2 linked regions of the Cupriavidus necator N-1 genome follow. The protein of the gene in region 2 interacts with the protein of the main gene of each other region in a pairwise test. Links are inferred from orthologs where the notes say so. Each region holds a gene or a part of one and is shown on either strand. Other genes may lie near its edges. The genes, in order: dnaE and CNE_RS05090.

What was found.
Region 1: the proteins of CNE_RS05090 (region 2) and dnaE interact in binary tests that used the Escherichia coli proteins (3 or more experiments, as listed by UniProt). The link is inferred for Cupriavidus necator N-1 from one-to-one orthologs.

Annotation. Positions count from the first base shown.
Region 1 is NC_015726.1:866,064-873,517, forward strand. What follows is about bases 1,293-5,381. They hold dnaE (DNA polymerase III subunit alpha), read left to right. Parts: upstream 1,293-1,668; coding sequence 1,669-5,181; downstream 5,182-5,381. Other genes in these bases: CNE_RS04115 (sulfurtransferase), read right to left, coding at 1,293-1,460; CNE_RS04125 (glycosyltransferase family 4 protein), read right to left, coding at 5,201-5,381. Outside these bases: CNE_RS04110 (CoA pyrophosphatase), read left to right, coding at 1-599; more of CNE_RS04115, read right to left, coding at 612-1,292; more of CNE_RS04125, read right to left, coding at 5,382-6,274; CNE_RS04130 (glycosyltransferase family 2 protein), read right to left, coding at 6,312-7,091; CNE_RS04135 (glycosyltransferase family 25 protein), read left to right, coding at 7,391-7,454. UniProt on the Escherichia coli protein: DNA polymerase III is a complex, multichain enzyme responsible for most of the replicative synthesis in bacteria. This DNA polymerase also exhibits 3' to 5' exonuclease activity. The alpha chain is the DNA polymerase catalytic subunit.
Region 2 is NC_015726.1:1,068,277-1,074,630, reverse strand. Bases 1,354-4,342 are described here. They hold CNE_RS05090 (pyridoxal phosphate-dependent aminotransferase), read left to right. Parts: upstream 1,354-2,251; coding sequence 2,252-3,433; downstream 3,434-4,342. Other genes in these bases: CNE_RS05085 (glutathione S-transferase), read right to left, coding at 3,530-4,174; CNE_RS05095 (PIN domain-containing protein), read left to right, coding at 1,641-2,168; yaaA (peroxide stress protein YaaA), read right to left, coding at 1,354-1,591. In the rest of the region: CNE_RS05105 (M14 family metallopeptidase), read right to left, coding at 1-779; more of yaaA, read right to left, coding at 806-1,353; CNE_RS05080 (3-hydroxyacyl-CoA dehydrogenase), read left to right, coding at 4,364-5,887; CNE_RS05075 (oxepin-CoA hydrolase, alternative type), read left to right, coding at 5,921-6,354. UniProt on the Escherichia coli protein: Shows aminotransferase activity with methionine and histidine as substrates, and to a lesser extent also with phenylalanine.

The sequences.
Region 1 (7,454 bases), 200 kb from region 2 along the record:
AGGTGGACTTTATCCGGCACCGCTTCCAGGTGCCGCCGGCCTGGGCGCCGGAGCTGACCGATGAATCGCGTGTCTATGACCGCAGCCGCGGGCTGCGCGACGCCGCCGTGCTGGTGCCGCTGGTGGAGCGCCATGACGGCCTGACGGTGCTGCTGACGCAGCGCAATGCCAACCTGAGCGCGCATGCCGGGCAGATCAGCTTCCCGGGCGGGAGGCAGGAGTCATGGGATGTCAACCGAATCGACACGGCGCTGCGCGAGACGGAAGAAGAGGTGGGCCTGGCGCGCGACTATGTGGAAGTGCTGGGTGCGCTGCCGGACTACATCACCGGCACCGGTTTCCACGTGAGCCCCGTGGTAGGGCTGGTGCGTGACGGTTTCACGCTGCGCCCCGATGCCTCGGAAGTCGCCGACGTCTTCGAAGTGCCGCTCGCGTTCCTGATGGACCCGTCCCACCATGAACGGCGCCTGTTCCGCTGGGTCGATGGCGAACGGGTGTTCTACGCCATGCCCTATCCGCGCGAGACAGGCGGCCACCGCTTTATCTGGGGCGCCACCGCGGGCATGCTGCGCAATCTTTACCACCTGCTGGCGGCCTGAGCTGCCGGGTTCTTAGGCTGCGGCCTGGTCCTTGCTGCCGATGCAGTGGGGGCAGCTCTTGCCGACCACGTAGTGCGGGCTTTGCTGCTCCTGCGGCGTGACCACCGCGCGGCAGGCAAAGCATTGCTTGGGGCCGGCAGGCTCCAGGTTGGGGTTCAGCGCGGTGCGGTAGTCAAAGACGAAGCAGTCGCCGCGATAGTGGCTGCCGCCGACCTCCTCGAAGTACTTCAGGATGCCGCCCTCGAGCTGGTACACGCGCTCGATGCCGGCTTCCTGCATATGGATCGCCGCCTTCTCGCAGCGGATGCCGCCGGTGCAGAACGACACCACGGTCTTGCCTTCCAGCTCACCCTTGTGGGCCGCCACTGCCTCGGGAAATTCGCTGAACTTGGCGATGTCGTATTCGACGGCGTCTTCGAACGTGCCAACCGCGACTTCGAAATCATTGCGCGTGTCCAGCATCACCACCGGACGGCCTTCGTCGTCGTGCCCCTGGTCCAGCCAGCGCTTCAGGTCGGCCGGCCGCACTGACGGCGCGCGGCCTTCCTCGGGGCGGATCAGCGGCATCTTCATGGTGATGATTTCCTTCTTGGCGCGCACCAGCATGCGCTTGAAGGGCTGGTTTTCCGACAGGCTTTCCTTGGGCACGATATCGGCAAAGCGCGCATCGGCATGCAGCCAGGCCATGAAGCCGTCGATGGCAGCGCGCGGGCCCGCCAGGAACATGTTGATGCCCTCGGGCGCGAGCAGGATCGTGCCTTTCAGGCCGGCCGCTTCGCAGCGCTCGCGCATGGCCGGGCGCAGGGTCTCGATGTCGTCCAGCGAGACGAATTTGTAAGCGGAAATATTGACGATCTGCATGAGAGACTGCGCCTGCACGGCCGCGTCCGGGAGGGGCGCCGACGGCTTGCGATAACTACCTGATTGGAAAGGCGAAATTATAACGCGTGCGGGCGCCGGCGCCGCGCATTCCCAAGCACGCCGATCAGCTATGCCGGGCCCTCGCGCGAGGCCGCCTGCACGCAATATCGGAGGCATGCCAGCGGACTGAGCCGGTACAATGTCGCCCATGTCCGCACCCCGCTTCGTACACCTCCGCCTGCATTCCGAATATTCCATCGTGGACGGCATCGTCCGCCTGGAAGACGCCGTCAAGGCCGCCGCCGCCGATGGCATGGGCGCGCTCGCCCTGACGGACCTTGCCAACGCCTTCGGGCTGATCCGTTACTACAAGGAGGCGCGCGGCGGCGGCGTGAAGCCCGTGGTCGGTGCCGACGTCTGGCTCACCAACGCCGAGGACCGCGACAAGCCGTCGCGCCTGCTGCTGCTGGTGCAGGACCGCCGCGGCTACCTGAACCTGTGCATGCTGCTGTCGCGCGCGTGGCTGGGCAACCAGCACCGCGGGCGCGCCGAGATCGATCCGGCCTGGTTCCTGGAACCCGGCGAGGACGACCTGCCGCTGGCCACCGGCCTGATCGCCCTGTCGGGCGCAATGGGTGGCGATATCGGCATGGCGCTGGCCAACGGCAATGCCGACGGTGCGCGCCGCGCGGCACAGCATTGGTCCACGGTATTCGCGCAGCGCTTCTACATCGAACTGCAGCGTGCCGGCAATGCCGGCACCGATGCCTACGTGCAGCAGGCCGTGCAGCTGGCGGCTGAACTGCAACTGCCGGTGGTGGCCACGCATCCGGTGCAGTTCATGACGCCGGACGACTACACCGCGCACGAGGCGCGCGTGTGCATCGCCGAGGGCGAGCTGCTGGCCAATCCGCGCCGCACCCGGCGCTTTACCACCGACCAGTACTTCAAGACCCAGGACGAGATGTGCGCGCTGTTCGCGGACATCCCCTCGGCACTGGAGAATGCGGTCGAGATCGCGCGCCGCTGCAACCTGACGCTGGAGCTGGGCAAGCCGCGCCTGCCGCTGTTCCCGACGCCCGACGGCATGTCGCTGGACGACTACCTGGTCTTCATGGCCAAGGACGGGCTGGAGAAGCGCCTGGCGGTGCTGTTCCCCGACGAGGCGGTGCGCGAATCGAAGCGCCCGGAATACTACGCACGGCTGGAGTTCGAGACCGGCACGATCATCAAGATGGGCTTCCCCGGCTACTTCCTGATCGTGGCGGACTTTATCAACTGGGCCAAGAACAACGGCGTGCCGGTGGGTCCGGGCCGCGGTTCGGGCGCCGGTTCGCTGGTCGCGTATGCGCTCGGCATTACCGACCTGGATCCGCTCAAGTACGCGCTGCTGTTCGAGCGATTCCTGAACCCAGAACGGGTGTCGATGCCTGACTTCGACATCGACTTCTGCCAGCACGGCCGCGATCGCGTGATCACCTACGTGAAGGAGAAGTACGGCAAGGACGCGGTATCGCAGATCGCCACCTTCGGCACCATGGCGGCCAAGGCCGCGGTGCGCGACGTGGGCCGCGTGCTCGACCTCGGCTACGGCTTTGTCGACGGCATCGCCAAGCTGATCCCGTTCAAGCCGGGCAAGCTGGTCACCATCGAGGAGGCCAAGAAGGAAGAGCCACTGCTGACCGAGCGCGAGAATAACGAGGAAGAAGTTCGCCAGTTGCTGGAACTGGCGCAGCGCGTGGAAGGCATGACGCGTAACGTCGGCATGCACGCCGGCGGAGTGCTGATCGCGCCCGGCAGGCTGACCGACTTCTGCCCGCTGTACACGCAGGGCGCGCAGAACGACGGCATGAGCGGCGTGGTCAGCCAGTACGACAAGGACGACGTCGAGGCCGCCGGCCTGGTGAAGTTCGACTTTCTGGGCCTGACCACGCTGACCATCCTGGACTGGGCCGAGCGCTACATCCGCCGCCTCGATCCGAGCAAGGCCGACTGGAACTGCAGCCATATCCCGCTCGACGACAGTCCCGCCTTCGATATCCTGAAGACTGCCAACACCGTCGCCGTGTTCCAGCTGGAAAGCCGCGGCATGCAGGGCATGCTCAAGGACGCCAAGCCTGACCGCTTTGAGGACATCATCGCGCTGGTGGCACTGTACCGCCCGGGCCCGATGGACCTGATCCCCAGCTTCTGCGCGCGCAAGCACGGCCGCGAGAAGGTGGAGTATCCCGATCCGCGCGTCGAACCCGTCCTGAAAGAGACCTACGGCATCATGGTCTACCAGGAGCAGGTGATGCAGATGGCGCAGATCATCGGCGGCTACTCGCTCGGCGGCGCCGACCTGCTGCGCCGCGCCATGGGCAAGAAGAAGCCCGAGGAAATGGCGCAGCACCGCGTGATGTTCCGCGAAGGTGCCGACAAGAATGGTCTCTCCGCGCAGCAGGCCGACGATATCTTCGACTTGATGGAGAAGTTCGCGGGCTACGGCTTCAACAAGTCGCACGCGGCCGCGTACGCACTGCTGGCGTACTACACCGCCTGGCTCAAGGCCCACCATCCGGCCGAATTCATGGCAGCCAACATGTCGCTGGCCATGGATGACACCGACAAGGTCAAGATCCTCTACGAGGACTGCAAGCTCAACAAGCTCGCGGTGCTGCCGCCCGACGTCAACGCCAGCGAATACCGCTTCGCGCCGACCGACTCCAAGACCATCCGCTATGGCCTGGGTGGCATCAAGGGCAGCGGCCAGGGCGCGATCGAAGACATCCTGCGCGCGCGCGAGGAACGGCCCTTCACCGATCTGTTCGACTTCTGCGAACGCGTCGACCGCCGCCAGGTCAACCGCCGCACTATTGAGGCATTGATCCGCGCCGGCGCTTTCGACAGCCTGAACGACAACCGCGCACAGCTGCTGGCATCGGTGCCGATCGCGATGGAGGCCGCCGAGCAGAAGGCGGAGTCCGCCAACCAGGTGTCGCTGTTCGACCTGATGGGCGATGCCGGCGAAGCGCACCGCCCAGAGTTGCTGGACGAGCCGCGCTGGAGCCCGAAGCGCGCGCTGCAGGAAGAGAAGCAGGCGCTTGGCTACTACTTCTCAGGCCATCTGTTCGATGCCTATCGCGACGAGGTGCGCCGCTTCAACAAGGGCACGCTGGCCGCGCTGGAAAAGGAAGTGCAGGGCAACGGCGGCGGCTTCGGCCGCGATGTGCGCGGCAAGGCCATCGCCGGCGTGATCTCCGGCGTCCGCACGCAGATGACCCAGCGCGGCAAGATGCTGATCGTGACGCTCGACGACGGCACCGGGCTGGTCGAGATGACGGTGTTCAACGAGCTGTTCGACGCCAACCGGCACATGTTCCGCGAGGACGAGCTGCTGATTGCCACGGGGAATGCGCGGCACGATACGTTTACCGGTGGGGTGAGGTTCACGGCGGAATCGGTGATGGACCTGGTGGCCGCGCGCCTCAAGTTCGCCAGCGCGGTGCGGCTGGCGATGAATGGCAATTCCTCGACCGGGATGCTGCGCGAACTGCTGATGCCGCACCTGGCCCGCGCCAGCGGCGGGCAGGGTTTGCCGGTGCGCATCCACTACCAGTCGGCGGCGGCTTCGTGCGAGGCCATGCTCGGAGCGGACTGGAAGGTGGTGCCCTCCGACGAGGCGCTGACCGCGTTGCGGCTGGCACTGTCGCCGGACAGCGTCAGCACCCTCTACGAATAAACCGACGGCAGCGGCGGTCTCAGGCCGCCTGCCGGGCGGCACGCGCGCTGGCCGCCAGCGTTAGCAGCGCGTCGACGTGGGCCTCGATGCCCGGATCGTAGTTGAGCATCGCCATCGGGTCCGCCAGCCGGCCCTGGCCGCTGCGTGCCGCGTCGACCGCGGCGCGAATCGCGCGGTCGAGCGTCTCGGCGCGATCGCGTGCGAAGGCATGCACGGCCTGCGGCCGGATCACCTCCAGGCAGGCAATATTGTCGGCAAAGACCAGCGGTGTGCCGCACAGCACCGATTCCACGCCGACCAGTCCGAACGGTTCATAGCCCGAAGCCAGGATGGTGAAGTCCGCGGCGCGGTAGAGCGCGTCGATGCGGCTGCTGTAGCCCAGTTCCCGTACCCGCGGGATGGTGCGCCCGACCGGACGGCCGGCCACGGCAAGCGTGATCGGCAGGTCCGATTCAGAGAAATAGTCGGCAAGCAGGTCGAAACCCTTGCGGGCATGGCCCGAAGACGGGAACAGGAACACGACCTCATCGTCACCGAAACCGAACTCACGGCGCAACGCGGCGCGCGCGTCGGCGTCGACCGGCGTGAAGCGCTGCGTGTCGACCGGCGGATAGATCAGTTCCACGCGGTCCGGCGGCATCCCGTACAGCTCGATCACCTCGCGGCGCATCAGCGCCGAATGCGCCACCACGCGATGCGCGCCAGCATACTGCGCACTCTCCAGGTCGATCTGCCACTGGTCGGAGCGGCGCGCTTCCGTGCCGCGCGCGCCGAGATAGCCGCGGTGGGTGCCGCCGCAAATGGCGATGTCCGAGCCGCGCACGCGGTTGCAGCCGATCAGCACTTCATCCGCTGGCAGGCGCGCTTGCAGGCGCCACGAGAAATAGCGGTCGCGCAGCTTGCCGGGCAGCCACGAGACCAGGATGCGATGCGGCGTGACGCCGGCCGCCTGCGCCACGCCGGTGTCGAAGCGGCGCGCGTAGACCGACACCTCGGTGCCGGCGCGGGCGGCCATCGCGCGGCTGATGTCGAGCGCGTAGCGTTCCAGGCCGCCGCCTGCGCCGAAGCGATTGCAGGAGATGCCAACTTTCATCGATGCATGGAATAAAGGGGAGGGGCGGCCGGCCGCTTCAACGGGTGACCTCGGGGGCGGCTGCCTTGAGATCGGTTTCGGCCTGCAACTGCGCCAGCTTGGCGTACTTGTAGTAGCTTGCCTGCGCATTCATCAGCGCCACGCCGAAGCCTGCGCTGCCGTCCAGGAAGCCTCGCTTGAGCAGGTAGGTCCGGATGAAGGCCCACAGGCCGTGGCCCGCGGCGGACGCCACCGAACTACGCTTGCCCCGCGCGTAGGCCTGCTGCGCGCCTGCGCTGGAGTAGCTGTCGATCTTGCGCAGCACGTCTGATAGTGTGCGGTAGCTGTAATGGATCAGCGGCTCGCGCAGATGAGTGACCGGGTCGTCCACCTTCAGGTGTTCGTGGACCAGGTCATCCGTGAAGCGGCCGCGGCCCTTGCGGAAGACGCGGGTCACATAGTCCGGATACCAGCCTGCGTGGCGCACGAAGGTGCCGCAGAACGCTGAAAGGCGCGGCAGCGCAAGCGCGTGGGCGTCGGCCCGCTTCAGATGGCCCCGGATCTCGTCGCGCAGGGCGGGGGTGACACGTTCATCAGCATCGAGGCTCAGGATCCAGTCGCCCGTGGCGGCGTCAACCGCACGGTTCTTCTGCGGTCCGAAGCCAGGCCAGTCGTCGGTCTGGATGACAGTGGCGCCGGCAGCACGCGCAATCGCCACCGTGTCATCCGTGCTGGCCCAATCCACTATAATCGCCTCTTCGCACCAGGACACGCTTTCGAGGCATGGCCCGATATTGTGAGCTTCATTCCTGGTAATGATGACGGCCGAGACTCTCATGGAACATAGGGGAGGCACGCAGGTCGGACAAGACCGACGGGCCGCCGGAGTCGCCCACGGCGCCACGCGCTGGATCGAGACCGCGTATTCTACCGCACTGGCGCATGGCGCCCTTCGCGCACCCTGATGCGATCGAGTCGGCTCGCGGGCCGTTTCCTGATTCTCAAATTGATGATACGAGCACAATTGTCCCGTTCTGCCGGGATGGAAGAAGTCTTCTTTCTGCCTGCGCGTGCAGCATTGGCCTCTCTCTTGCCGGCTGCAATCCGGGCAAGACCGGACGCGCAGGCGCTAGCCGTATGATCGGCGCCTACGTCATCAATCTCGACACCGCGCGGGAGCGCCGGGAGCGCATCTCCGGCC
Region 2 (6,354 bases):
CAGCCGCTGGCCTCGATGGCGCGGCGCACGTGGTAGACCTCGGGGCTGGTATCCGGGCTCGGCGCCATCCACTCGCGGTTCAGGTTGGCGCCGGCGGCATTGGTGCGCAGGTTGCCGCGCGCCGAACCGTCCGGGTTCATGTTCGGCACGATATGGAAGACCGCGCGCTCCAGCAGCTTGCGCGCGACCGGGTCGCCCGCCCACATGCCGGTGCCGGTCAGGCGCTGCAGCACGCCTTCGACAAACCATTCGGCCATGCTCTCGCCCGGGTGCTGGCGCGCGATCATCCAGACGGTCTTCTTGCCGGGGCCGGGCTGGCCCAGCGTGACGCGGGTCATGTCGCGCCCGTCCACGGTGCTGCCCAGGTGCGACAGCCGCGCCAGCGGCGAGCGCTGGCAACTGGCCAGCAGCGACAGGTGGCGCTCATCCGGATACGGCTCGAAATACGCAAACCAGATGCTGTCGTGCTCGGGCGTGCATTCCACCGTCATCACCTGGCCGTCGAAGCGCGTCGGCACGCGGAACCAGTTGGCGCGGTCGTACGAGGCCACCGCGCGGTAGTCGCGCCATCCATCCGGATAGGTGCAGTCGCCGGCGTTCAGGAAGTGCATCCGGCACGCCTGCCCCGCCGCGCCCTGCAGGCGGAAATGGAACCACTGGCGGAAGTCGGCGTGCGAGTCGGCGCGGATGCGCAGGCGGATATCGTCGGCGCGGTCGAGTGCCTCGACCTCGATGGCGCCGGAGTCGAATTGCGAAGAGATATGCATGTCGGCAGGCATGGCTGGCAGTCTCGTGGCGATGGGTTTCAGTCTTCCAGGCGGCGGCGGAACACCCAGCGGGTGGCATCCGAGGCCGCGGCGTCGAAGGCGTAGCCGTCCTCGGCAAAGCGCTTGAGCTTTTCCGGCTCGGTCACGCGCTGCGTCACCGCGTAGCGTGCCATGGTGCCGCGCGCGCGCTTGGCGTGGAACGAAATGATCTTGTAGCGGCCGCCCTTCCAGTCCTCGAACACCGGCGTGACGATGCGCGCCTGCAGCACCTTGGCCCGCACCACCTTGAAATACTCTTCCGAGGCCAGGTTGACCAGCACCGGCGCGCCTTCCTGCTTGAGCGCGGCCATGTCGGCGTTGATCATCTGCGTAACATCGTCGCCCCAGAACGCGTACAGGTCCTTGCCGGCAACGTTATCGAGGCGCGTCCCCATCTCCAGACGGTAGGGCTGCATCCAGTCCAGCGGGCGCAGCACGCCGTACAGGCCGGACAGGATGCGGATGTGCTTCTGCGCAAAGCCGAGGTCATCGGCCGACAGCGTCTTCGCGTCCAGGCCATCGTAGACGTCGCCATTGAAGGCCAGCACCGCCTGCTTGCTGTTGGCCGCGGTGAACTCCGGCGACCAGTCGCCGTAGCGCGTCACATTGAGCACCGCGAGCTTGTCGGAGATGTCCATCAGCGCGCCCACATCCTGCGGCGCCAGCTTGCGCAGGCGCTCGATCAGCGTGGCGGAACGGTCGATAAAGCGCGGCAGCGTATGGGTCTTGAGGCGCGGAGGAGTCTCGTAGTCCAGCGACTTGGCGGGAGACAAAACGATGAGCATGGCAAAATCGCGGCAGTAGCCAAGGACAAACAAGCCAAGATTGTAGCGAATGCGCCTCGACACCACCGGAACCACCCTCTTCGCCAGCCCCGCCGGCGTCACATCAGCGCCGCGCGTGGTGCTCGACTCCAACATCTGGGTGGACCTGCTGGTCTTCCGCGACCCCCATGTGGAGCCGATCCGCACCGCGCTTGAGGCCGGCACCATCGCCCCGGTGATCCGCGCCGACTGCCGCGAGGAACTGCGCCGGGTGCTGGCCTATCCGCAATTTGCCCGCTTTGACGTCGATATCGATGCCGCGCTGGCCACTGTCGACCGCCTCGCCAGCCTGGAAGCCGCGCCGCCGCAGGCCGACTACGACGCCATCAGCCTGCCGCGCTGCAAGGACACCGACGACCAGAAGTTCATCGAGCTGGCCCACTTTGCCGGCGCCGCCTGCCTGGTATCGAAGGACAAGGCCGTGCTCAAGCTGCGCAGCCGCCTGCGCCGCAGCAGCGGCGTGGAAGTGATGACGCCACCGGCCTTCGGCGCCTGGCTGGCCGCGCTTGGCGCCGCCAGCGCCGCCGATCCGCTTTAGAATGTCGGCTCCCGGCGCCGCCTACGTGGTGGCGCCGCACGCCTGATCGCACCCCGTCCCCACCGCATCGACACGTTCGCATCATGTCCGCAGACACCACCCACACCCAGTTGACGCCGCTGACCCCGCCGCCCTCGCGCCTGCCCGCCGTCGGCACCACCATCTTCACCGTGATGTCCGCGCTGGCCACCGAGAAGAACGCCGTCAACCTGGGCCAAGGCTTCCCGGACTTCGACTGCGACCCCAGGATCGTCGATGCCGTGACCGCTGCCATGCGTGCCGGCCATAACCAGTACCCGCCGATGGCTGGCGTGCCGCGCCTGCGCCAGGCCATCGCCGCCAAGATCGCCAGCCTCTATGGCCACCAGTACAGCTGGGACACCGAGATCACCGTCACCGCCGGCGCCACCCAGGGCATCCTGACCGCGATCCTGTGCGCGGTGCATCCGGGCGACGAGGTGATCGTGCTGGAGCCGTGCTACGACAGCTACCTGCCCGCGATCGAGCTGGCCGGCGCCACCGCCGTGCCGGTCACGCTGGAAGCGCCGGAATTCCGCGTGCCCTTCGACAAGCTGGCCGCCGCGATCACGCCGCGCACGCGCATGGTCCTGATCAACACGCCGCACAACCCCACCGGCACGATCTTGCGCGCGGCCGACATGGACCAGCTGGCGCAGATCCTGGCCAGCACCGACATCCTGCTGCTCTCGGACGAGGTCTACGAGCACATGGTCTACGACGGCCAGCAGCACGCCTCGGTCTCGCGCCATCCTGAGCTTGCGCGCCGCAGCTTCGTGATCTCGAGCTTCGGCAAGACCTACCACGTGACCGGCTGGAAGGTCGGCTACGTGGCCGCGCCGGCCGCGCTGATGGCCGAGTTCCGCAAGGTGCACCAGTTCAACGTGTTCACCGTGAACACGCCGGTGCAGCACGGCCTGGCCGACTACATGGCCGATCCCGCGCCCTACCTGCAGCTGTCGGCGTTCTACCAGGCCAAGCGCGACTTCTTCCGCGCCGGGCTGGCCAACAGCCGCTTCAAGCTGCTGCCGTCGGACGGCACCTACTTCCAGTGCGTCGACTACTCGGCCATTTCCGACCTGAGCGAGGCCGACTTCGCCATGTGGCTGACGCGCGAGATCGGCGTGGCCGCGATCCCGGTCTCGGCCTTCTACACGCAGCCGCGTGAATCGGGCGTGGTGCGTTTCTGCTTTGCGAAGAAGGAAGAGACGCTGGCGCTGGCGCTGGAGCGGCTGGGCAAGCTGTAGGCGCAGGCCTGGCCTCTGCGCCAACGAAAAACGCCCGCGATCCAATCGCGGGCGTTTTACCTTGTGCCGCCGGTTTTGTGGCCGGCTTGTTGCCGGTTACTTGTTGCTGCGGCTCGCCATCAGCTCAAGATTGGCCTTGCGGTCGGCATTGACCTTCTGCACCGATTCGCGCGCCGACAGCGTCTTCAGGTAGTCCTTGACCGGCAGGTCGGCCAGCAGATCGGTGCCGTAGATGATCTTGGTGCACGACGACACCAGCGGCAGGTGCGCCGCGGCGGCGCAGTCGGCCAGCGTGAAGGTGTCGCCGGCGATATACGGCGAGAACTTCGCCAGCTTGGCGAAGGCGGGGACATAGCGCGTCAGCAGCTTGTGCTGGCGTTCCTTGACGCCATCGCTGACCTTGCCGCCGAAGAATGCCTCGGGGTACAGTTCGCGCGCGGTCAGCTCCAGGTACAGTTCCATGAAGACGACGATCTCGCGCACCTTGGCGGCCTGGTACGGGTCGCCCGGCAGCAGCGGCGTCTGCGGATAGGCCGCCTCTACGTAGTCGACGATGGCTTCGGACTCGCACAGCGGGCCGGATTCGGTGATGATGTAGGGCACCTTGCCCGCGGGCGTGGCTGCCGGGTCGGTCTGGCCGATCCAGGCCAGCACCTCTTCGAACGGCACGTTCTTTTCCAGCAGCGCCAGCTTCACTTTGTTGTAGTAGTTGCTGGCGGCAAAACCGCAGAGCTTCAGCATGTCGTCTCTCTCCGTTATTGGAATGATCCCCGCATCGCACGGTGCGGATGTCGGGTGATTGTGGACCATCCGGGGTCTGCAGTGTACCGGCTGGCCGATCAGCGCACGCCGCCTGCCCCGCTGGACTGTCGCGGAAGGTGCAAAAAACGTACGATCGTGCTAATTTAACCACAACTTCTGGGACGAATGATGAGCACTTTCACCATCGATACGCTGGGTATCGTCGGCACCGGCGCCATGGGCCGGGGCATCGCGCAGATCGCCGCGCAGGCGGGCCTGACCGTCAACCTGTACGACACCAACCCGCAAGCGGTGGCCGCCGCGCGCCAGTACCTGCAGGACACGCTGGCCAAGCTCGCCGACAAGGGCAAGATCAGCGCTGCCGACGCCGAGGCCACGCTGGCCCGCGTCAAGCCCTGCGGCACGCTGGAAGACCTGGCCGGCTGCGACATGGTGCTGGAAGCCATCGTCGAGAAACTGGAAGTCAAGCGCGACCTGATCGCCAAGCTCGAAGCGGTCCTGCGTGAAGACGCCGTCATTGCCTCCAACACGTCGTCGCTGTCGATCACTGCCATCGCAGTCGGCGCCAGGCACCCGGGCCGTATCGCCGGCTACCACTTCTTCAACCCGGTGCCGCTGATGAAGGTGGTCGAGGTCATCGACGGCCTGTCGGGCAACCCCGCGGTGGGCGACGCGCTGATGGCATTGTCGCGCCGCATGGGCCATACGCCGGTGCGCTGCAAGGACATGCCGGGCTTTATCGTCAACCATGCCGGCCGCGGTATGAATATCGAAGGCCTGAAAGTCGCGCAGGAAGGCGTGGCCGGGTTTTCCGACATCGACAACATCATGCGCGAGCAGGCCGGCTTCCGCATGGGGCCGTTCGAGCTGATGGACCTGACCGGGCTGGACGTGTCGCACCCGGTGATGGAATCGATCTACAACCAGTTCTACCAGGAACCGCGCTACCGCCCCTCGCCGATCACCGCGATCCGCGCGGTCGGCGGGCTGATCGGCCGCAAGGCGGGTGCTGGTTTCTATTCGTACGCCGATGGCCAGAAGAAAGTGCCGGCCGCTGCCGCGGTGCCGGGCGCGCGCCCGTCGAGCGTGTGGGTCAGCCACGCCAGCGAGCGCGGCCACGCCATGGTGAGCAAGCTGCTGGGCGCGCTGGGCGTGACCCCGGAAGGCGGCAACAAGCCGTCGGCCGATGCGCTGATCATCGTCACCCCGCTCGGCCTGGACGCCACCACCAGCGCGCTGCAACAGGGCCTGGACCCGGCCCGCACCGTCGCCATCGACACGCTGCTGCCGTTCGAGGCCACCAAGCGCCGCACGCTGATGACCACGCCGGCCACCAGCGCCGCCGCCCGTGATGCCGCGCACGGCCTGTTTGGCAGCGACGGCGTGCCGGTCACGGTGATCCGCGACTCGGCCGGCTTCGTCGCGCAGCGCGTGCTCTGCTGCATCATCAATATCGCCAGCGATATCGCGCAGCAACGCATCGCCACGCCGTCGGACATCGACCTCGCCGTCAACCTGGGCCTGGGCTATCCCAAGGGCCCGCTGGCGCTGGGCGATGCGGTCGGCCCGCAACTGGTGCTGGAGACGCTGCGCAACATGGAAGCGCTCACCGGCGACATGCGCTACCGCCCGAGCCCGTGGCTGTGGCGCCGTGCCGGCCTGGGCCTGTCGCTGCTGGCCGAAGAGCAGTAAGCCCGCCACCGCCCCACCGACCGAGCCACGCCCATGCCCGCACAGTTGCTTTCCCACCGCGTCGATTCGACGCTGGTGCTGACCATCTCGAACCCCGAGGCACGCAATGCGCTGCACCCGGACATCTACGCGGCCTCGCAGCAGGCGCTGGATCAGGCTGCGGCCGATGACTCGGTGCGCGCAGTCATCATCACCGGCGCCGACGGCATTTTCTGCGCCGGCGGCAACCTGAACCGGCTGCTCGGCAACCGCAGCCAGCCGCAGGAGGTGCAGGCCGCCAGCATCGCCCTGCTGAACGGCTGGGTCGAGTCGCTGCACGCCTTTCCCAAGCCGATCATCGCGGCGGTGGAAGGCGCGGCCGCGGGCGCGGGCTTCTCGGTGGTGCTGGCGTGCGACTTTGTAGTGGCGGCCAGCAATGCCAAGTTCGTGATGGCCTATGTTTCCGTGGGGCTCACGCCCGACGGCGG